One region of the Ureibacillus sp. MALMAid1270 genome, then DNA from elsewhere that is predicted to be linked to it. Evidence: riboswitches for the same ligand, from Rfam matches in the RefSeq annotation. Region 1 holds a riboswitch; each other region holds the start of a gene.

Region 1 (8,159 bases):
CTCCTAAAAATAAACTTATGTTCATAATGTAATACTCCTCCAACTATGTATGAATTCATTTTCTTGCAAGTCGAAAACAGTTTCTATTGTTATGATCTAGGCGCTAACAACATTACCGAAACACCAACTAGACAAATAGTGGCCCCTATCCAATCGTAGATATCAGGTGTCTTCTTATCGATCCCCCATCCCCAAAGTACGGATAGTACAATAAAGACTCCTCCGTAAGCAGCGTACACTCGTCCAAATGAAGGAAACACTTGCCATGTGGCGATAATACCATATAATACTAAAGCTATTCCTCCGAGTAAACCTAATAACGCGGATTTATCTTCTCGTAACCATTGCCAAATTAAATAGCCCCCACCGATTTCAGCAATACCCGCTAATACAAAAAGAACAATTGCTTTCACTAATACTTTCACCTCTTACTTCGCTTTCAACTTTCTTCATTATTCCATTTATTATTGAAAAGGTGAAATTTAAACATCAGTTTTTAATGCAGAAAAACGCCATTCAATATGAATAGCGTTTTTTACTAGTTCCATAATTGAATGTTTAACCCCCGAAAAATAAATCCAAAATATTCATTCCAGTTGACGAATTTTTATTATAGAATTCTGAATAACCACAGTTTTTACAATATACAACGATGAATTGATTATGCTGAATATCAAACATTCTAGATAAACCCGTCCCTGTCATCGCTACCTCTTTCTTCTCAGCATTTGTGCTTCCACATTTTATACAACCTTTATTATCCATCTATAATCCCTCCCCTTAATATTTTTACGAATAAAGGCAAGGTAAGTTTCAAATTTCAGAGTATTCAATCGATAATTTACATACAGCAATAAACCAAATAAAATATTTAGTATGTAATTTTTCTTTAATTAATAAACTTTCGATTAGTGTGGTGTAACGAATGGGGATTCTATATCAACGGTACAAGTTGCCATTTTGGATTATTCTATCTCTTTTATTTGCTAGTGGGACGATTTCAAATTTTTTCACAGGGTCTATGTTTGAAGTTATATTAAATGGAATTTTATCTTTCATTTGTTTAATTATTGCTATTACTCTAATTTTCCAAACAATCAATAACCGTAATAAGAATAAGAAAAAGCAAGGATGAAATATATCCATGCTTTTTCATTTTCGCGTCTTCTATCCCTATTGGTTAATATCTACGTCTTCTTTTATTTGGTTTTGTAAATAACGATAATATGATAATAATGACTACCACACCAACGATTAACATAACCCAGTTAAATGGGGATCCTTCCCCACTTTCCGCTTGTGTGTCCCCTTCTGCAGATTCCTCGCTACTAACCATAAATAAATAACTACCACTCATTGGATGTCCATCTTCTCCAATAATATTATAAGTAACTGTGTATGTACCATCTTCTAATGGAGATGTGAATTTTGCTTTTAATTTATCATTATCTACAGAGTTTGAGACAGGGATTTCCTTACCCTCCTCGTTTGTTAATGTGACTAAACTATTTTCGTTAATAGCTGTTTCAAATTGCAAAGTAATTTCACTTAAAGAACTATCAATAATTTGTCCATCAGTTGGATTTGATGCTTTTAAATAGGTATGTGCAAATGTTGCCTGTGCAAATGTAAATAAAAGAATCAACGTACCAAAAATGATTTTTTTCATATCATACTCCTTCAATATTGATTGGTAGTATTATATTGTTGTAGTCCCAAAATTAGACTTATTTAATCGAATGATGTCGGTTACATTTTATTGTCATATAGTTCAAAAAAAGAATTAATGTTAGGCTATTGTAAATCAGCACCAATTATTGCTAAAATGAATAGTGCAAGTTCATATCGAGAAGAATGTAGGGGAGCTGGTGTTGCCAGCTGAGATTGTGTCCTTTAGACACTAACCCTTTGAACCTGATTTGGTTAATACCAGCGTAGGGAACATTGACTTCAAATTTTTTTATCATTTGAATGAATATGTTTTTATGACGTCTGGGAATATTCCTAGGCGTTTTTTATTTCTTCGAAGAATATGGATTGACAATTCATATGGATGGAGGATTTAACATGAAAAAATTATTATCGTTGTTGATGCTGACTGTTTTCGCACTTGTAGGCTGCCAATCAAAGTCAAATGATTCAGACACTTCAGCAAATGATACAAACAAAGAATTGAAAAAAGTATCAGTAGTCTTAGATTGGACTCCGAATACAAACCACACAGGATTATATGTAGCAAAAGAAAAAGGATTTTTTGAAGAACAAGGGTTAGATGTTGAAATTATCATGCCTGGAGATGCAGGTGCTGACCAACTTGTTGCATCTGGCAACGCAGACTTTGGTGTTAGTTATCAAGAAGGAATTACCTTAGCACGTACTCAAGGTGTACCGATTGTATCGCTCGCTGCTATCATTCAACACAATACATCTGGGTTCGCCTCACCTGCAGATTTAAATATTACTTCTCCTAAAGATTTTGAGGGGAAAACATATGGTGGCTGGGGCTCCCCTATTGAGCAAGCCGTATTGCAAACTCTTATGACAGTAGATCAAGCAGATATCAATAAATTAGATATTGTTAACGCAGGTAATGCAGACTTCTTCACTATGAAAAATCAAGGAATAGATTTTGCGTGGATTTATTATGCTTGGACAGGTATTGAAGCTGAATTACGCGGCGAAAAGATTAATATGATTTACTTAACGGATTATACTGAAAAACTAGATTACTACACACCGGTTCTTGCAACAAATGAAGATATGATTTCTAACAATCCGGATACTGTAAAAGCATTTGTAACTGCTGCAGCACAAGGATACCAATTCGCAATAGAAAACCCTGAAGAAGCTGCAAACATCTTATCAGTAGCAGTACCAGAACTAGATTCAGAACTAGTTTTAGAAAGTCAAAAATGGCTAAGCTCTAAATACCAGGACGACGCTCCACGTTGGGGTGAACAAAAACTAGAAGTATGGAAAAACTACGCTGATTGGATGACAGAACACGGTGTATTAGAAGACGAATTTGATCCAGAAAAAGCATTTACAAACGAGTTCTTACCGGAATAAGGAGATGGTATTTATGGCAAACGCATTATTAAGTATACAAATCATTCCGAAAACAAATAATGGCGAAAGTGTAATTCCATACGTTGATGAGGCAATCTCAGTAATCGATGCTTCAGGTGTAAAATATCAAGTGAATCCACTTGAAACTACAATGGAAGGTGAACTTTCTGAATTACTTTCTATCGTTGAGAAAATGAATCATAAAATGATTGAACTAGGTTGTCCAGGTGTGCTCTCCCAAATCAAAATATCTTACAACCCAAATGGTGTTTCTATGGACCAATTAACGGAGAAATATCGTTAATATGAAAAAATTATGGATCCGTGGAGGAAGGTCTTTTCTCTTCCTCCTTTTTTTATTCATCCTTTGGGAAGTACTAGTTCGGGTAACTGAAACACCAAAATGGTTATTACCAGCACCATCCGATATTATTCATGAAGCGATTGTTGGATTTAACACTTTCTATGGTCATATTTTTTCAACGATATATTTAACATTGCTCGGTTTATTAATTGGTTGTAGCGTTGGTCTTTTGATTGCTATTATTCTTTATCGTTTACCTAAAGTAAACGAATTGTTATACCCACTTTTAATACTGTCACAAAATATACCGACGATTGTCCTTGCTCCCCTACTAATTATTTGGTTCGGGTTTGGAATGTTGCCAAAGCTAATAGTTATTAGCCTTGTATGTTTCTTCCCAATCGTAGTATCTAGTATGGACGGATTTAGACAAACAGCACCAGAATTAAAGCATTACATGCAAATGGTTGGTGCAACGCGAAATCAAATCTTTTGGAAGCTTGAGTTTCCACACTCACTTCCTTCGATCTTTTCAGGGCTGAAAATAGCTGCAACTTACAGTGTCATGGGGGCTGTAATTTCAGAGTGGCTTGGCGCAAAAACAGGTATTGGTGTATATATGACCCTTGCCCAATCATCATTTAGAATTGACCGAGTTTTCTTAGCGATTTTCTTCATTATGTTCTTGAGTGTCATTTTGTTTGGAGTGATTCGCTCAATCGAAAAACTTGTTGTAAAGGGAAGAAAGGAAGGTTCTTAATTTGTTATTAAAGATTAAACAATTGAATAAAACATTCGGGGACCTTCACGTCTTAAAAGATATTCATTTACATGTTGCAGAAGGAGAATTCGTTGCGATCCTCGGCCCATCCGGAAGCGGAAAAAGTACTCTTTTCCAATTAATAGGTGGAAATCAATTTCCCGATCAAGGTGAAATTCTTTTGAATGATGAACTGATTAATGGAAAGAAAGGTTTTATCAGTTACATGCCACAGCAACCTTCCCTATTTCCTTGGCGTACGGTTTTAGAAAATATGGTGCTCGCCTCTGAGTTACAAGGAAAACCGGACTATGAAAGTGCAAAACAGTGGCTTCGTAAGGTTGGACTCGCAGAGTTTGAAAATTCCTATCCAATTGAATTATCCGGTGGGATGAAGCAACGAGTATCTTTTATCCGCGCTTTATTAAGTAAACAAAACCTACTTTGTTTAGATGAGCCCTTTTCAGCTTTAGATGAATTTACAAGATTGAAAATGCAAAAATGGCTTCTTTCAGTTTGGGAAGAAAATCGAAAATCGGTATTATTCATTACCCATAGTATTGAGGAAGCTCTATTTCTATCAGACCGTATTTATATTTTATCGAAAAGACCTGCGCAGATTAAAGCTGAGATCAAAGTCCCCTTCTCACGACCTCGGGACGAAAGATTACTTGAAACAAATGAATTTTTCACACTAAAGCAAGAAATCTTCCAATACATTAAGGAGGAAATTGAATGATTATCGATGCACATATTCATTTGGATCATTATGAAGAAAAAGAACAAAACATGATTTTGTCTTCATTAGAGAAAAATGATGTACAGGCTTTAATTGCAGTTTCTTTTGATATGGAATCTTGCTTGAGGAATTATCAATTGTCGTTAGGTGATTCACGTGTGAAGCCAGCTTTCGGTTTTCATCCAGAGCAAGAAATCTCTTCGCAGGATACTTTAAATCAACTTTTTTCGTGGATGGAACAGCATGTCGATGAGATGGTAGCTGTCGGTGAAGTCGGTCTACCTTACTATAAAAAGATAGAAAGCGAGATCCCTTTTGATTATGCACCTTACATGGAATTACTTGAAAGATTTATAGAATTTTCATCAAAGTGGGATAAGCCCATTGTACTTCATGCGGTATATGAAGACGCTGCATTAGCGTGTAATTTACTTGAAAAACATAGTGTAAGAAAAGCGCATTTTCACTGGTTTAAAGGTGATGAAGATGTTGTAAGGCGTATGATTCAAAATGGTTATTTCATCTCCATTACACCGGATGTATTATACGAGGATGAAATTCAAAAGCTTGTTCAAGAGTATCCGATTGAGTTAATGATGGTTGAAACTGACGGTCCTTGGCCATTTGAAGGACCATTTTCAGGTCAAATGACTGACCCGAAAATGATTCACTACTCAATCGAAAAAATTGCCGAGCTAAAAGGGTTAGATGTTGTAGAAACAGAACGTGTTCTCTATGAAAATACTAAAAAGTTTTACGAGATTTAATTACCACCACCTAACAAAGAAAGCATGAGTCCATAATTTGAACTCATGCTTTTCATATTTCGCAAACTAAACTGTTGCACTATTGTTAACAAATTCCTCAAACGCTTCCTTATTTAAAGGTTTACTATAATAATAACCTTGTCCAAATATTAAGCCGTCTTCACATAACTGATCAACATGTTCTTTTAATTCAATTCCCTCTGCAATGACATTGAGTCCAATAGATTTCGCTAAATTTAATACAGCTAGGACAATCGCTTGGCTTTCTTGATTGACATGAATGTCTTTTACAAAGGATTGATCGACTTTTAATGTGTCAATCGGGAGATGTTTAATATAGCTCAATGAACTATATCCTGTACCAAAATCATCAACAGAAATCTGAATACCAAGCTTTCGGATTTCTTGTAAGATGTCTACCGTATTTTTTAGATCGGCAAAAATGCTTTCTGTCACTTCAAACTCTAGCCATTTTGGATCCAATCCTGTATCCTTTAATATTTGTTGGACTTTATCTAAAAAGTAGGGGTCTTCTAATTGGCGAACGGATATGTTAACAGAAACAGAAAGATTCCCTAATCCAGTATCTTGCCATTCTTTCGTTTGTTTACAGCTTTCTCTTAATATCCATTCACCTAATGGCATAATTAGCCCTGTTGATTCAGCCAGGGAGATGAATTTCATCGGTGGGATTACTCCTAAATCAGGATGTTTCCATCTAACCAATGCTTCCATTCCTATAAGCTCATTTGTAGAAATGTTCAGTTTTGGTTGATATTCTAAGTAAAATTGTTTTTCTTTAATACCATTTCTCAAAGCATTTTCAAGTATTCTACGTTCAAAGGATTGGTGCTCAATAGCTTCATTAAACACTCTGAAACCATTTTTCCCTTTCCCCTTCACAGTGTAAAGTGCATCATCTGCATTTTTAATTAACTCATCTGGATTTGTTCCGTGATCTGGATAAATAGATACTCCAACACTACATGTAATTGTATGTTCAATACCATTTAAGTTAATTGGAGTATTAAACTTTTCCAGAAGCCTTTTCACAATAGTAATGGCATCATCTTCACCCTTAACATCTTTTAACATCACCATAAATTCGTCGCCACCTAGTCTAGCTGCAACATCTTTTGGATGAATTGTTGATTTAATTAATTTAGCTGTTTCTTGTAAGACAAGATCTCCCGTATCATGGCCCCATTGATCATTGATATTTTTAAAGTTATCTAAATCTATAAATAGAATGGCTAATTTTGCCTTATTCTTTATTCTATAAGACATTTCTTCACGAAGCTGACTCAAAAAAGAGCGTCGGTTTGGAAAATTCGTTAAAGAGTCATGGTACGCCATATGGTATATTTTCTTCTCTACCTCTTTACGACCACGAATATCTCTCATCACAACTAACAATAAATCATTTTCAGAATAAGTAGGTGTACTAACAGCCCGAATTGTTGCTTCAACATCGACGTATTCCCCTAAATTATTTAGAATGCGAAATTCCATCAATAGTGGTTCTTTACGTTTTCTACAGTAAGTTTGTGCATCGTGTTTTACACCTTCAAGATCCTCATGGTGAATTAAGTCAAAAAAGTTTCTAGTCTTTAATTTATTCAAATCATATTTCAAGAGACTATTAAATGTTGGCGAAACATATTTAAATTCTCCATTTGGTTCAATAAGAGCTAACAAATTAATGGTGTTTTCAGCAATTAATCTGTAATTTTCATTGTTTCTCATTGCTTCTTCTTCAAATTGTTTTGCTTTCGTGATCTCAGAACTAATGGAATAATACTGCGTAATTTCACCATGTTCATTTTTAATAGGAACAATAATAGTATAGACCCAATATTTCGATCCATCTTTCCGTTTGTTTAATATTTGCCCCTTCCAAACATGCCCTTCTCTTAATGTTGAAACCATTTCATTTAATTCATTTGCTTTAAACGTATCTGAAAAAAGTATTGCATGATATTGACCAATAATTTCTTCCCTATCGTACTGACTCACTTCGCATAATAAGTCATTTACATACTCAATTTCACCTTTCAAATTTGAAACAGCCAAAATTGATGTTTGATTTAATGCATATTCTAATTTGCGAAGTCTATATAATTCCTGTTTTACAACTTCAGGTAAGATTGTCATATCCATTACTTCATTATTTACATCATTATATTCCATGTGAAAAATACTCCTTTTTTGTAGGACGAATGCTAAATTGAAATACCCAATCTGTATTTTTATTTATTTCTTAATAATATCGCATTTCAATTTTGTATACAATTTTTCTTGACTTGAAACTTAATATATACATTCATTATTTACTTTTCCTTTGTGAGTATTTACATGTCCCTTGAAAAGGAATAAAAATCTCGTTCAGCATTTAATTTTTGTACATTAATATTCTTAGATTTTAAATCTAAGGAAAATTAGAATGATGTCTCAGACCTATGACCGATACCCAAACTAATAAATTTGTGATATCATTGTCAGGTTGCTGTTTTAATTTTA
Region 2 (8,159 bases), on a different contig from region 1:
AATAAGATACCAAATGATTCATACAGGACAATTAAAGGGGCTAGCTCATCCCGATACGATTAAATTAAGCCAGGAGTTAGATCTTTTAATGAATGAATATCAAAAAATACAAAAGGAAATGGCTATTTTAATGGAGTGAATGTAGATTACATCATAATAACTACACTTTTTGTAGTTCAAAATATTAGAATTTTTATAGTGTCTCCTCCAACTGACCTTATTAATTATTAGAAAATTGACTCTTTTTATGTTGCCAAACTTTATTATACTAATAATCATTACAGGAATGGAGGTAATTTTTATGGTACAAGTTGGAACTGATAGAGTTAAACGTGGAATGGCAGAAATGCAAAAAGGCGGCGTTATTATGGATGTTATTAACGCTGAACAAGCAAAAATAGCTGAGGCAGCAGGAGCAGTAGCGGTAATGGCACTAGAACGGGTGCCATCAGATATTCGAAAAGCTGGCGGTGTTGCTCGTATGGCTGATCCTCGAATTGTGGAAGAAGTTATGAATGCTGTCACGATACCAGTTATGGCAAAAGCGCGTATTGGTCATATTGTTGAAGCACGTGTATTAGAGTCAATGGGTGTTGACTATATCGATGAAAGTGAAGTTTTAACACCAGCTGATGAAGAATTCCATCTACTTAAGAGTGATTATACAGTGCCATTTGTTTGTGGTTGCCGTGACTTAGGAGAAGCTGCACGTCGTATTGGTGAAGGAGCTTCTATGCTTCGTACAAAAGGTGAACCTGGTACAGGTAACATTGTAGAAGCAGTTCGTCATATTCGTAAAGTAAACGCACAAGTACGTCGTGTGGTTGGTATGAGTACGGATGAATTAATGACAGAAGCAAAAACTTTAGGTGCACCATTTGAATTGCTATTGGAAATTAAACGTCTAGGTCGTTTACCAGTTGTGAACTTTGCTGCTGGTGGAGTTGCAACACCTGCAGATGCAGCGTTAATGATGGAACTAGGAGCAGATGGTGTGTTTGTTGGTTCTGGAATATTTAAATCAGAAAATCCTGAGAAATTTGCCCGCGCAATTGTTGAAGCAACAACACATTACAAAGACTATAAACTTATTGCAGAAATTTCGAAGGAACTTGGAACTCCGATGAAGGGTATTGACATTGCTACTCTAGATGCAAATGAACGTATGCAGGAGCGTGGCTGGTAGTATGACAAAAATAGGGGTTCTTGCATTGCAAGGTGCAATAAGAGAACATATACACCAAATTGAATCTCTTGGTTGTAAAGCTGTTGCTGTAAAGACAGTTGAAGATTTGAATGGTCTTGACGGTCTTATTTTGCCTGGCGGTGAAAGTACAACAATGCGTAAACTATTAGATCGCTATGACTTATTAGAGCCAATACAGGCATTGGCACAGCAAGGAATTCCGATGTTTGGGACATGCGCTGGACTTATATTGTTGGCAAAAAAGATTACGGGTTACGAAACTCCTCATCTCGGCTTAATGGATGTAGAGGTAGAAAGAAATTCTTTTGGTAGACAAGTAGATAGTTTTGAAGTGGAGTTATCCATTCCTTCAATTGGTGACGATATTCCAGCAGTTTTTATTCGGGCACCTCATATTGTGTCCATCGGTGATCATGTAGAAATACTAGCTACATATGAAGATCGTATTGTTCTTGCAAAAGATGGTCAATTTTTAGGTTGCTCTTTTCATCCCGAGTTAACTGAAGATGTAAGAGTGCTTCAGTATTTTATTGACATGGTAAATGAATTTACAAAGACCTCAAAAGCAAAAACGAATAGCATTTAGTACATATAGTTAAATTTGAGTTTACTATGAAACTTGTTAAAATCTTCCCACTTTGATAGAATCAAGCTAATTAAATGCATTTGCAGGGGGACACATTTGTGTTGAGAAGGTAAAACCTGACCCTTTGAACCTGACCGTTAATACGGACGTAGGGAGCAAAGTACGATATTTATTTTTCTGTACTTACTATGGCTCCGCGTAACTTACGTGGAGCTTTTCTTATGCAAATACTTTAATTGCGGGGGGACACATTCGTGTTGAGAAGGTTAAAACCTGACCCTTTGAACCTGACAGTTAACACTGACGTAGGGAGCAATTATAGGTGTAGTATACACTTTTTTGGCGTCTCTATATTTTTTAGAGACGCTTTTTTGCACTTACGTCCATCAAGTAGGGAGGAAGACGTATGGAATTTTGTGAAAAAGTGAGAAAACAGACGGATCGTTACGAAAAGTCAAGTTGGATACAGGAGGTGTATATCATTGAGCTTACGAAAAATTAATGAAAAAAAGCCACTCGTACATTGCATTACAAACTATGTCGTTTCGAATATGATGGCAAATGGCTTACTCGCAATAGGTGCTTCCCCTGTAATGGCTGATGCCATTGAGGAAGTTAAAGAAATGGCAAGTATTGCTGATTCATTGTTACTCAATATTGGCACACTCAATGAACGAACAATCGCTTCCATGCTAGCAGCTGGCCAAAGTGCAAATGAGCATCATGTGCCGATTGTTTTAGATCCAGTTGGTGCAGGGGCGACTGAATTTCGTACTCGTACAACGCTTGCGTTATTAGAACAGTTAAAAGTGAGCTTAATTCGCTGTAATATAGGAGAACTTGCAGCCATTGCCGGCGTCAATTGGCAGTCAAAAGGTGTGGATAGTGGCTCAGGTGAACTCGATGTTGTACAAACTGCCAAAACAATTGCAGGTAAATATAATTGCTTGGTCATTGTCACAGGAGAAACAGATGTTTTAACAGACGGTGGTTCAGTAGAACTGATCGCGGGCGGTCATGAAAAGATCACGAAAGTGACAGGTAGTGGCTGTTTATTGAGTGCGATATGTGCAGCCATGCTTGCAAGTAGTAATGAGCTGTTCGCAGATTTAGCAAATTTACTACGTGAATATAAACAAGTAAGTGAATTGGCGTATGGTCCGATTGGAACATTGCATGAAAATTTACTCAATCATTTAGAAAGATTCGCGGAGGGAACAAAATGATTGCATGTACAATAGCAGGTTCTGACAGTGGTGGTGGAGCTGGTATTCAAGCAGATTTGAAAACATTCCAGGAATTAGGGGTATTTGGCACATCGGTCATTACGGCTTTAACTGCACAAAATACAACAGGTGTACATGGAATTTTTCCAATAACTGCATCGTTTGTACAAGCACAACTAAAGGCTGTACTCGAAGATTTTGATGTAAAAGCAATTAAAACTGGTATGTTATTTGATGCATCAATTATTGAAGGCGTAGTGGCATTGCTAAAAGAGCAGCAAATTCCGTTAATAGTGGACCCTGTCATGATTGCAAAAGGCGGCGCTAGCTTACTAGAACAGCAAGCTGTTCGGGCAATGAAGGAACAGCTATTGCCAATTGCAACAGTTTGTACCCCCAATATTCCTGAAGCAGAAGTATTAACAGGACGGACGATTCAAACGAAGCAAGATATTGATCAGGCCGCAAATGATTTATTAGCATTAGGTGTACAATGTGTTGTCTTAAAAGGTGGGCATCTAGACGGAGCATTAGCGACAGATTCGGTGTATTGGAACGGTGGGCATTTTACGATGACAACACCACGTGTACAAACAAAAGATACTCATGGCTCTGGCTGTACATTCTCAGCAGCACTTACTGCAAAGTTAGCGAAAGGTTTATCAATGAAAGAAGCCATGATTGAGGCGAAGAAATTTATACATTTGGCCATTTCCACCCCTTTATCGATTGGTCATGGTCATGGTCCTACCAACCATTTTGCGTACAAGCTTGAAGAAGGAAAATGCGAGGTACTGATTCATGAATCGTAATCTGTTGGATGTTTATTTTATTATGGGAACACAAAATAGCAAGAAGCCTCTTGAAACACTTGAAAAGGCATTGCAAGCAGGTATTTCTTGTTTCCAATTCCGTGAAAAAGGAGCAGGTTGTTTAACTGGTGCAGCTTATGAAGAATTTGCCTTGGCCTGTCAAAAACTTTGCAATGCGTATAATGTACCGTTCATTGTGAATGATGACGTCGAATTGGCAATAAAAATCGGAGCGGATGGGATTCATGTCGGGCAAGATGATGTGCCAATCACAGAATTTAAAACACTCGCTACCGATAAAATTGTAGGTGTTTCTGTACACAATGAACAGGAATTAGATCAAGCTATTCGGAGCGGAGCCAATTATGTAGGTATTGGACCAATTTATCCAACGAAATCAAAGCATGATGCGAAACCACCTGCAGGACTTGATTTTTTACGTGTGGCGAGAATGAAGTATCCTGACTTTCCGATTGTTGGGATTGGTGGCATTAATGAATTTAATGCATTAGACGTTCGTTTAAGTGGAGCGGATGGTGTTGCTGTTATTTCAGTCATTTGTGAAAGTTCAGATATACAAACAACTATACAAAAATTAAGTAAGGGGAAATGATGATGGAACTACATGAACAAACTGTTTTAGTTACGGGTGCTAGTAGAGGACTTGGAGAAGAACTAGTTAGAGCATTTGTCAAAGAAGGGGCAAATGTCGTACTGAATTATTATAAAAGTGAGGAAAAAGCGCACCGTTTAGCACAAAGTTTAGGTTCCCAAGTGATCGCTTTACAAGCAGATATACGCAATGAACAAGAAGTGCAACGAATGGTCGAAACGGCAAAACAACATTTTCAAACGCCGATTACAACCATTGTCAATAATGCGTTGATTGATTTTGAATTTAATCCACTTACGCAAAAAAATGTGTTTGAGCTTCAATGGACCGATTACAATAAGCAATTGGAAGGAACGATTAAGGGTGCATTGAACAGTATTCAAGCATGTATTCAGGATATGAAGGAAATAGGATTTGGTCGTATTATCAATATTGGAACAAACTTATTTCAAAATCCAGTAGTAGCTTATCATGAATATACAACAGCTAAAGCAGCGTTGCTCGGATTTACACGTAACATGGCTAAAGAGTTAGGTGCGTATGGCATTACAGTCAATATGATGTCTGGTGGACTTTTAAAACAAACGGATGCGAGTAAAGCTACGACAGAAGAAGTATTTCAAATAATTGAAGCAACAACACCATTACAAAGAGTGACAACACCAAAAGAGCTAGCAGAAGTGGCTTTATTCTTTGCCTCTCCTTGTGGACGTGCCATCACTGGGCAAAATTTAGTCGTTGATGGTGGTCTAGTCATGGATTAGGAATGTATGTTTAACGTTGTAAATGCATTCAACAATCTGGCACTTCCTTGAATAAGAAAAGCTCTATATAAATAGGAAGACATCTACTTTTACAGTGGATGTCTTTTCTGTTACTGCTAGTTTAGATTCAAATATATTTACTGAATACTTATTGTATTTCATCTAAAAAATCCGTGAGATTTTCTTCGGAAATTACTTTTAAACCATTTCTTCTAAGTAAAGCTGTTGTAACACCAACACCAGGAATTTTATTTCCTTTAAACTCTCCATTATAAATCATAGAACTACCGCAAGATGGACTGTATTCTTTAAGAATAATAGCTGTTGCGCCCAATTCTTGAACCTTCTTTAATGTAAGGTATGCTCCTTTTACATATAAGTCAGTAACATCTCTACCAGACTTTTCAACAACTATTGCTTTACCATTTAATACATCCTCCCCATCCCCTCCAACGATCTCAGCAGGCTCTCTTGGTGTCGAAAAACCTCCAAGTAGTTCAGGGCAAACAGTATAAGCTTTTTCTTCTATTAATAATTTTTGTATTCTATCATCTAAACTATCTGAACCGTTATATCTAACTTTGAATCCCGCTAAACAAGAACTGACTAATATCATTTTCTCACCTCAACAACATTACTACTCATTTGAATTTTAACACTATCCCGAAACATCGAAGTAACTAATTAGGTAATAAATATATATTAAACTAGATATAGGGGCTTGTCCCATCCTCTACCAAAATCCATATCATAGATTACGGGAATGTTCATTTAGCTGTATTTTTGAGATGTGCATGTTTATAAACCTTTAAATAATTTGCAATAATTAATATACCTAACGTAATGAATATCAAAGTTATTCCTAATTCTGAGATATATTGCATCCCCCATATAAATAAACTTGACAACATTCCCCCAAAAGCCCCTATTAACCCTAAAATTGATAAATGTGTTCCCCTTGAATTTTCAGGAATTGAATTTGCTGTTATAGTTTGTAGAGTTGGCAAATAGATCAAGCCCCCTATTGCTATTAAAAACATTCCTAGTATTAATAGAATGGGATGAATAAAATAACTTAATAAAATATAGCCTAATGAGAAAAATAATAATCCCAGGATTAAACTAGTTTTGTCTGACATTCTCTTTGTCATTTTAAGGATAAGACCAGCTGCAATCGTAACTATAATTGTGTCTTCTAGGTTTAGATAACCAATATTTCATAACCAGATATATTAATATCATCAACTAGATATTTGGATACGATTCGAATGCTTAAATAATTTGGAAATTGTTCTTTTAGAATATTTAATAATAGTTCACCAATACAAAGAAAAACAAATGTCCAGGAAGCAAAGATACCAAATAAGTTAAATTTACTTCCCTGACCATTGTTATTATTTTCAATGGAAATGCTTGTTTCAGGGGTGTAAATTTCTTTAATAAAAAGATATGTACAAATAGAAGATATAAATGAAGTAATACCTACAGTGAGAAATAACCAAACAGAATAATCTTCAAAAAGGAATCCCCCTAAAAGACTTCCCATAGCAAAAGCTACGCTTGAACTCCACATAAAATAAGTATAAATTACTTTTCTATCACTCTCATTACTTACATCAATGATGATTGCAGAATAAGCTGGATTTGCAGCACTTTCAACAAAGTATATTAAACAAAAGGCTACTAATATAGGTATAGCATAAAAATAATGTAACGAATCAAAGTAACTAACGATTAAAAAGCCAATTCCAGAGATAATTTCGCTGATCACAATTATTTTTTTCCTACCGAAACGATCAGTAAACCTACCACCAATAAGATAGCCAATGATACTAATTATTCCGATTATAAAAATCATAGTTGTTGTTAATGAAAGTCCTATTTTTTCTGAAAAATAAACTACGGTGTAAGGCATTACCATTGTGCTTGTAATAAGAGTTAGAAACTAGAAAAATAATTAATACGTATCCAAAGTAAAGCAAAAGTGCCAAACCCTTATATATCAAGGGTTTTGACACACACTCAATGAAACTCTATGAAATTCATTTATGGAGACAGCGGGAGTCGAACCTACTTTTCCGATGAAGTCAATTATATCAAGAGTTTAAAGGGTTTTTCTAATTCTTTTTAAACCACTGACCACGATTTTGACTAGGTTTTTTAAAATTGCTTACGGAGACGATTATTTTTACAGATTAAGTTTAATATTTTTGCTACTTCCACCATTTTTGCAATTCCTTTTTGTTCAATTTCTTTGTTACATCATTTCTATATCCATAAGCATTATCGATAATTACAACTTTATTTTTTGCTCTAGTTAAAGCTACATAATGATTATTTAAGTTATTAACACTATCTAATGTATAATCTGCTGCCCTTATTATAACTTGCTCAAATTCTAAACCTTTCTAACGAATACTGTCATTATCTTATGTTTCTTATTACTATTGATAAATAGATTTTCTTAAACTAACAATGACTTTGTGTTAATAATTTTTTTGAAATCTATATCATCCATACTATCAAGGCCATTTAATCCTTTTAAATATTCTACATAACTTTCCTTTTTGATTTTTACTAAATCATGTACTGAATTGTTAGGTTGCAAAGTAATTGTGTATAATAAATCGTCTATTATTAATTTTAAATAAAATGCTATGACCCTATATACTTCATCCAAATATTCCTCTTCCATACTCGCTTGGTGAGCCAAAATATTACGAAGTCTATATGCCCTTAAAAAGTCCGAATGTACTTGATTATTTAGTTTTATTAAAAAATCATTTAACCATAATTTTTTACCACGCAAAGATACATATTTACTAATTAATCCTATATATCGCTGCTCGACAATTTTATTATCATAGACATCAATGACACATTGCTTATTTTTTGCCAACAATTCGATTAAGTAGTGCAACTTAATTTCATTATTTCGATTATCGATAGCA
Region 3 (8,159 bases), on a different contig from region 1:
CGATATTAAGTACTCCACCATCTCTAATTTAGATGGTTCTTGATCTAGTCGTTCTCTTACAATAGACAGAACCTTCTGATATTGAGGTAGTTTTGTTGGTAATAATAACTTAGCTGGATTTACATCCATTTGTCTATTAAATTTATTGATTGATAGTTCTATATCCACTTCTTGTTCCACTAATAATATTAAAATTAGACTTTTAACAAAAGGATGGGTATTTTTATCTTCAATGATAATTTTTAATTGTTGCACGATCGGTCTTATATTCGAGTCAGTCAGTTCTTGGATTAGTAGTAATTGTTGATGAGATGGCAATGACAGAAAGTTATTCACCTCATATTTTTCAAAATCAAGAACATCTTTATTGGAATAAGTGACTTCATCAAACTCAACCTTAGATTCGGCAATATTTGCATTTAAGTTTTTTAATCTTTCAAATTTATCGATTTGACTTTCCGGGATTGCCCCTTCTTCCAGTAAGGAGCTAATAATTTGTTCCACTTGCTTATATTGTTTCAATTGCATGCAAATAGTTAAATATAATTCCATTACTTCTAAATACATTGTTGGGCCTAAACTTAAAAGCTTTTCACAAATTTCCTTGGCTTTTTCATAGGCCTTAGATTCATATAATGAATAAGCGAACACGCTTAATGTTAGCTCATCACCTTCTGTATATTGTAACGCTTCTGAAAAGTGTTTGTTTGCAAGGTCAAACTGATAATTCTCCACATATTGATGCGCTTCTGAGATCAATCTTTCAACCGTTCCAGGGAAAACGACCACATTTTTATACATTTGTATTTTTTTCTTCATATTTTTCTTTTTCAATGCGTGTCACCCCGTGCTGTAAATTTAAGAAAATATAACCATTAACAATGTCATTTTACCTTTATTGACATTTCCCTACAACAAGATTTTATTAATCACTATTTTTAGATATCATTTAATGTTATTAATCAATGTTACCAGTGATGTAAAAATTTAATCTTTTAATATGTTTTTTTGGTGTTGTTAGTGTTGGATACAATCGTGATTTGTCGTTTGAATTTATTTTCCTAAAAAAACATCTTACATTTTCCCACTGCTAAACTGTACTAAAACTTTTTCTATAAAATAAACAGGATAACCTTTTCCAATATTAAAAAGAGCAATCTCTTGGAAGATTGCTCTTTTAGTTATTATTTAAGAAGCCGATTTTAATAATCTTGGTGCATTAGTAAAAATGAAAACACCCACAATAGCTGTTAAAATAATAGCTGGAATCATGTATGAACCATTATAGCTTAATGTGTAGATCCATACATTTTGATCTCCTGCGTATTCCCAAAAGAATACAGCGCCTGCAAGTGAATGTGCAGCGAAACGTAAAAGGCCGCCTAAAACAATCCCTAAGACAATATAAATACTAAGCTTTTTCTTATTTAAGGTTTGTGCAGCAATTAGGATTTGTTGTCTGAAAAGTCCTGCTAACCCAACGACTGTGAATGCTATTACATAGTCAAGTAATGCTTGTGCCCAATGCATGACATAAGCACCTAATGCGATTTGTAATACTCCTATCAATAACCCTGTTGTAAGTCCCGCTACTAAACCCCAACGAACTGCCATAATTAAAATTGGCAACATGACAAAACTAATAGATCCACCTTGAGCCCAAAGTGAAAAAGAAATTTTGTCTAAAACTAGACCGACTGCTACAAAAATAGCAATCTCCACAAGCATAAGTAATCTTAATTTGTTCATAACAACTCTCCTCTCTTTTATTCCGATGTAGAACTAGTGAGAAGGGAATAGAAATCGATTTTTTTCATCTCCATTTAAGCAAAAAAATGGCATCAGGACAGAGCCTGACACCATTTTGGAGTCGGTTTCTATCCACATCCCTACGCAAGTACTAACTTACAGGTTCGAAGGGTTAGTGCAATACGTGCACAATCTCAGCTGACTTATTCAGCTCCCCCTGTGGGTTATACATCAATAATTGTTTGAACACTTTAATTCTAGCAGAATATTTCATATTTTCAACTATTCTACAAATTTCCCCAATGCTTTATGCGATAAATAAGTTGATTTCGTTTAAGCATACACTTCACTTGCTAGTTTCTTAATCAAATTAGGTAACCAATCGTCTAGTTGAAGGAATTGAAAACCTGCTTCGATACCTTTTTGTGGATTCATGAACCAATCTTTTGGCACACCAAATGGCGAACGACTTTCATCATCGCCTATAAGTGTAATTTTTGCTTTTTTACCTGTAGCCTCTTCTATTAGATTAATTAGTTCATTCATAGAATAAGCTCCTGTTGATGTTGCATTGTATGGACCCTTGATATTTGAGATACCAGCAAATTTCAAGAATCCTGCCGCATCGTCTGATAGTATATAAGACATCCGCGCATCCATATTAACGAAGCCAATTGCCTTTTCATTGGCAACTCGCTCTACATGGAAATGTAATCTTTTTGTGTAATCGTCTTCACCTAGTACGATTGGGAATCTAACAGCCACAACAGGGAACTTCGCCTTTTGGAAGAACACTGCTTCTGCTTGACGCTTCCCTTCACCATAAGAGAAATCCTCAACATTACCATATTGAATTTCATATTCAAATGGATTAAATTCCTCTTCAGAAAGATTTGCACCTAATTCTCGATCTAATGTTGAAAGAGTTGAAGTAAAGACATATTTTTTAATCTTCCCTTCAAAAATATCACAAGCTACCTGGGCTTCATTCGAAGAAAAGCAAATATTATCGTAAACTATATCCCAATTTTCTTCCCTTACTGCTTGTTTCAATGAATCTGCATTTTTGCGATCTAATTTTACTTGTTTCACTTTTTCACCAAAATCATGTTGTACATTACCACGAGTAGCAATCGTAACGTCGTGTCCTTCTTGTATTAGAAGATTTACTAATTTCTTCCCAAAAAATCTTGTTCCACCTAATACTAAAATCTTCAAATTAATCCCCCTTGATGAATGAAGTTATACTTCTTGTAAACTTTCAGTAGTTACAGTTATTCGTCCATTATCTGTTTTTAACTGTATAGGGATATTACCTTCGCCAAATACGAAGCATTTTCCTTTTTCTCCGTAAACAGAAATTCTTCCAAAGTCAGACTTTACAGATATAGAAGCATTATTAATTTTTTCATCGGATTTTAATGTAATGCTTCCATTATCTGATTTAAACACGATTGGTTTCGTGATTGTAGGAATGTAAGCTTGGATTCGGCCGTTATCTGTAGTAGCTTGGATTTCTCCAAACACCTCATCTAATTCTATTCTTCCATTATCAGTTGAGAACTCAAATTTTTCAGATCTTGATGATTTCGTTACAATTCGCCCATTATCCGTTGAGAATACAGCATTTGTAAAATTACATTTTTCGATTTCAATCCGACCATTATCTGTTTCAGCTTTCATTGAGCTTGATAATAAAAATTTCATTATAATTTTTCCATTATCTGTTTCTAAGCGGATACCTTTAGCTTGTTGCTCAGCCATTTGAATTTTCCCATTACCACTTTTCACCAAGATCTGCTCATATAACTTTTGAGGGAGTTGAATAATTGCATGTGCATCAGAGGCAAAATTGACATTTATACTCATAAAGAAAAACTTTTTTACCGCATCTTCACGACTAATTCTAATTTTTAGTGTATCATTTACTACTTCCATCTTTGTCGTTGTTTTTCCATCTTTATCTCTAACGTTGATATATGGTTGATTATCTATAGATGGAATAATCGTTAAATCGGCTGAATCAGAAATAATCTCAACATTTTTAAATAAAGGTACGTTTATAGGATCCATCTCAATAGCTTTATCTTCCATTTTTCCTGAATATGATTCCACTAGTTCTTCTGCAAGAATAGCCGTTGGACCAAGGGCTTCAATAATTTCTTGATCATTTTTACCTTCTGCTCTTGCATTAACAAAATGCTCACGAAAATCTCGAATAATATCCTGTCTTTCCTCTTCATTTAAGGATTTTAAACCTTGTGCTAATTGTGATAGAAATTTCTCCTCAGTCATTTCCGTTCCTCCTAATCAATTAATTCATTGACTCCCTTGATAAAATTCTTCCAATCTTGTCGTAGTTCCTCTGAATGCTTACGACCTAAATCTGTAATTTGATAATACTTACGTGGTGGGCCTTCATTGGATTCTTTCAGATAAGTCGTGAAATACCCTTCGTTCGTCAGTCTCCTTAAAAGTGGATATACAGATCCTTCAGATATTTCGATTTGGTTTGAAATTGCCTGTACTAGTTCATAACCATACATGTCTTGGCGCTCTAAAAGGGCTAATACACATAAATTCAATACACCTTTTTTAAATTGAACGTTCAAGTACCACACCTTCCTCACTACTGTTTATTATACAGTAGCATATCATGAAGGTATTATACATTGCAAGGTACTCATCTTTGAATATAAATAATTTTTTCAAAATGTTGATTAGATTCATTTCCAATAGATAAAAGTTATTATTATTAATCAATTAAATTTCCATGATATAGTAAATTTAATGATTATTTAGATTACTTTGGAGGAAATTAAATGAATCAATTCCAGAATAAAGTTGTCGTTGTAACAGGGGCAGCTCACGGTATTGGAAAAGAAATCGCAACCCAATATGTGAAACAAGGAGCTAAAGTGGTTTTAGCTGACATAAATGAAGAGATCGGGCAACAAACACTTAAGGCAATTTGTTCTGATGGCGATTGTGCTATTTTTGTACCTACAGATGTTCGAGTTGAACAAGATGCCATTCAACTTATGAAAAATGCAGTCGAGAAGTTTGGAAAGATAAATATATTAATTAATAATGCAGGTATTTTCAAACCAATTTCACCTTATGACCTTTCAATTGATGAATGGGACAATGTAATGAACACTAATTTGCGTAGCGTATTTTTATGTTCCAGGGAAGCTGCAAAGTATATGAGGTTAAATAAAAATGGTGGCTCTATCGTTTCCATGGCTTCAACAAGGGCGTTTATGTCAGAGCCTCACACAGAGTCCTATGCTGCAACAAAAGGTGGCATTATATCACTTACCCATGCTCTCGCAAGTTCACTTTCTCCTGACCGAATTAGAGTTAACTGTATTTCTCCAGGTTGGATTGAAACTGGGGATTACGAACAGTTAAGAGCTATTGACCATGAACAGCATTTTTCTCGACGTGTGGGAGTACCAGAAGATATTGCACGTGCATGTTTCTACCTTACCGATGAACGAAACGATTTTGTTACCGGTGTCAATCTAACTGTCGATGGTGGTATGACCAAAAAGATGATCTATGAAGAGTAATAAAATTGGATTGTAATAATGAGGCTGAATTAATAATCAAATTCCATATTATAGTATACTTTTTATATTGAAAATTAGGAGGAAACGAATGAAGATTGTAAAATATGTATTATTAATAATGCTAGTGACTAGTTTATCTGCCTGTAGTTTAAATAATGAAGAATCACCATTAAATGAGTTTAATGAATCAATTACAGAGGTTGTTTCAAATACAACAGGTTTAATAGAAAATGCTAGTCAAGTCTTAACATATGTTCAAACAACTCAAGGAACATTTCAGGAAATATTGAATATTAGTAGTCAATGGACTAACACTTTCAATGCATTATCAAATGGTGAAATCACAAACGAGCAGCTAGTATCAGTGGTTACAAATGAGATGTTACCATTGAATGAATCGTTAATGACACAAATTGAAGGCTTTATTCCTCCAACAGATGCCACTGCAATGATCAATGATGTATTACTTAATGCTGTGACGACACAAAATGAAGCACTTGAAAATGTTGTAAAGGGTATTCAATCAGGAAATTATTCAGTCGTAAATTCAGCAAATGAAATGATTTCTAATGTACAAGGTTTTGAAGGTCAATTTACAAAAATGATTCAGGATATTATCACACAATACGGATTTTAAATAAGAAAAACTCCAATGGAAGATGTGTTAGACTTTATCACATCACCCATTGGAGTTTTTAATTAACAAAAATAGTATATTGCTAAAAACATAAATACGCTTCCACCCATTACAAAAACATGCCAAATTGCATGGTTATAAGGTATTTTATTGTTTCTATAAAAATAAGTTCCAATCGTATAACTAAGTCCACCAGCTAATAATACTAAAACACCATTTATTGTAAGGTACTCTATTACAGGTTGATATACAAAAATAACTAACCAACCCATTCCGATATATACTAAAAGCGAAATTCTTTTAAAACGGTGAACAAAAAATTGTTTTAATACTACACCGATCAATGCAAGTCCCCATTCTACTCCTACAAGAATCCAACCTGTAGTACCACCTATTGCGACTAAAGCAACTGGTGTGTAAGTACCTGCTATTAGTAAAAATATCGAACTATGATCCATTTTCTTTAAAAAACTTTTATGATTAGGTAACGAATGATAAAGTGTCGAGGCTAAGTAAAGGAGAAACATTGATACTCCAAAAATAATATAACTAACTAATTCGACATTAGATCCTCTTTCTAATGCTTTCATTGTTAACACTATTGTTGCAGGTATTGCTAATAATGCACCTATACCATGAGTAAGAGCATTCCAGAATTCTTCCTTTTTACTATATGCACTTTTTTCCATAATTAATTGTGCCATCTTTATCACCTCATCATTATTATCTCAAGATAATACAATTTTTAATATAGTTAGACGTAATATTAATTACATGATAATTGTCATTTGTTTCTAAAATATGGGAAACTAATATACGAGAAGCCACTTAATAATAAGTTTTATTCTATCGCCTTTTTCCAAATATAAAAAACCTCCAAAAAATACAAATATAAATTGTTTTTTTGGGGGTTAATTATTTTAATATTACATCACTTTATCGAACGATTAAAACATCGTTTTTAGAAAAACGAACAATACGTTCTGCAACCGAACCAATTACTATATTTTCAATTGAATTATAACCAGTAGCACCACAAACAATGAGGTCTGCTTCTGGTAATTGAGTTAATACTTTTATTGGAGATCCTTCCTCTACGAGAATCTCAACATTTTCTAAACCAGCAGCTTTTGCTTCACTTTTAAACTTTTCAATTTCTGAAAGGCTTTTTGCTTTTACTTGATCGGCATACTTGATATTATAAGCTCCGATTCCAAATGATTTAGTATCAATGACATGAACTAATTGTAAAGTAGCATTGTTTTCTACTGCAATATTAATGGCACGATGGAATGCTTTGATTGATTGCTCAGAAAAGTCAATTGCTACAACAATTTTATTATAAGATGGCATTATCATCACTCCCCTTGTTACTTCAATAATAGCAAATTTTAGTTACCCATACAGAAGTTTACAAAAATTTCACAATCAATTTTGACAGATTATTGAAAAGCTGCTTCTTATGAAAAAAGTGCAGTTAGACTGCACTTTTTAAAGGTATATTTAATGAACTAATTCGCTCGCAAATAGACTCCCTACCGCTGTAATCGTCGTAGCCAAATCTTTTCGAAAATGTGGATGTTTCTCATTGAGACTATTTATTCCAACCTCATTCCCTCCAAGAGATGAATGCACATAAAGTCCATCACCTATGTACATTGCAATATGGCCAGGGAAATACAGTAAATCACCCTTTTGAATTTGTTCAAACGGTATTTCTTTAATAGGGAAACCTTCCACTATTTTTGCATCACGGTAAATGAGTACACCATTTAACATATATGCCATTGAACAAAGTCCTGAACAATCAATTCCTAGAGGAGATTTACCTCCCCAACGATATGGCGTTGTAATATAGCTTAACGCGGTTTGAACAACATTTTCTCTAAATTCTTCTTCTGAAACGCTTTCAACAATACGTTTACGAACCCAGAAAGAACGTGTAAAACCAATTTCACCATTTGCTAATTTAACTTTGGTCCACTCTTTGCCAAGTTCATTATCTTCAACTAATGTAACATTAGACCCTCTTACTAATGTAAGGATTTTTGAACATTGAATTTTTGGCCCAGTTAATATATCAGCAATGTTTTGGATAATAACATTATTAGCCTCTTCTTGCCATTGTGACGCTTTAACATTATCAATAATTAGTTTTTCTTTTAAACAATAACCTTCGTAGTGATAGTTCGTTTTAA

Evidence for each region. A riboswitch is a leader RNA that binds a small molecule or an ion and turns the genes downstream of it on or off. The one in region 1 is predicted to bind thiamine pyrophosphate.
Region 2: it holds a riboswitch for thiamine pyrophosphate, as region 1 does, so the genes downstream of both, thiM (hydroxyethylthiazole kinase) here and ACOQFO_RS06540 (ABC transporter substrate-binding protein) in region 1, are expected to answer to the same signal.
Region 3: it holds a riboswitch for thiamine pyrophosphate, as region 1 does, so the genes downstream of both, thiT (energy-coupled thiamine transporter ThiT) here and ACOQFO_RS06540 (ABC transporter substrate-binding protein) in region 1, are expected to answer to the same signal.

The regions. Positions count from the first base shown of each region.
Region 1 covers NZ_JBMIRP010000051.1:45,869-54,027, forward strand. Annotated here, with positions in the region: gene ACOQFO_RS06520 (DUF423 domain-containing protein) at 1-25, opposite strand, end outside; gene ACOQFO_RS06525 (YnfA family protein) at 90-413, opposite strand; gene ACOQFO_RS06530 (zinc ribbon domain-containing protein) at 559-765, opposite strand; gene ACOQFO_RS06535 (copper resistance CopC family protein) at 1,181-1,669, opposite strand; TPP riboswitch at 1,849-1,958, shown strand; gene ACOQFO_RS06540 (ABC transporter substrate-binding protein) at 2,068-3,069, shown strand; gene ACOQFO_RS06545 (thiamine-binding protein) at 3,083-3,373, shown strand; gene ACOQFO_RS06550 (ABC transporter permease) at 3,375-4,133, shown strand; gene ACOQFO_RS06555 (ABC transporter ATP-binding protein) at 4,135-4,872, shown strand; gene ACOQFO_RS06560 (TatD family hydrolase) at 4,869-5,639, shown strand; gene ACOQFO_RS06565 (sensor domain-containing protein) at 5,706-7,829, opposite strand.
Region 2 covers NZ_JBMIRP010000030.1:82,749-90,907, forward strand. Annotated here, with positions in the region: gene ACOQFO_RS03545 (aspartyl-phosphate phosphatase Spo0E family protein) at 1-139, shown strand, start outside; gene pdxS (pyridoxal 5'-phosphate synthase lyase subunit PdxS) at 302-1,186, shown strand; gene pdxT (pyridoxal 5'-phosphate synthase glutaminase subunit PdxT) at 1,188-1,793, shown strand; TPP riboswitch at 1,868-1,965, shown strand; TPP riboswitch at 2,024-2,122, shown strand; gene thiM (hydroxyethylthiazole kinase) at 2,276-3,019, shown strand; gene thiD (bifunctional hydroxymethylpyrimidine kinase/phosphomethylpyrimidine kinase) at 3,016-3,831, shown strand; gene thiE (thiamine phosphate synthase) at 3,821-4,444, shown strand; gene ACOQFO_RS03575 (3-oxoacyl-ACP reductase) at 4,447-5,208, shown strand; gene ACOQFO_RS03580 (DUF523 domain-containing protein) at 5,357-5,824, opposite strand; gene ACOQFO_RS03585 (MFS transporter) at 5,976-6,422, opposite strand; gene ACOQFO_RS03590 (MFS transporter) at 6,410-7,141, opposite strand; partial or broken gene ACOQFO_RS03595 (hypothetical protein) at 7,422-7,604, opposite strand; gene ACOQFO_RS03600 (hypothetical protein) at 7,673-8,159, opposite strand, start outside.
Region 3 covers NZ_JBMIRP010000090.1:45,548-53,706, forward strand. Annotated here, with positions in the region: gene ACOQFO_RS11945 (hypothetical protein) at 1-834, opposite strand, end outside; gene thiT (energy-coupled thiamine transporter ThiT) at 1,189-1,749, opposite strand; TPP riboswitch at 1,870-1,977, opposite strand; gene ACOQFO_RS11955 (NAD-dependent epimerase/dehydratase family protein) at 2,083-2,967, opposite strand; gene ACOQFO_RS11960 (DUF4097 family beta strand repeat-containing protein) at 2,992-4,044, opposite strand; gene ACOQFO_RS11965 (PadR family transcriptional regulator) at 4,056-4,361, opposite strand; gene ACOQFO_RS11970 (glucose 1-dehydrogenase) at 4,572-5,324, shown strand; gene ACOQFO_RS11975 (hypothetical protein) at 5,413-5,961, shown strand; gene trhA (PAQR family membrane homeostasis protein TrhA) at 6,024-6,665, opposite strand; gene ACOQFO_RS11985 (universal stress protein) at 6,898-7,314, opposite strand; gene ACOQFO_RS11990 (NlpC/P60 family protein) at 7,465-8,159, opposite strand, start outside.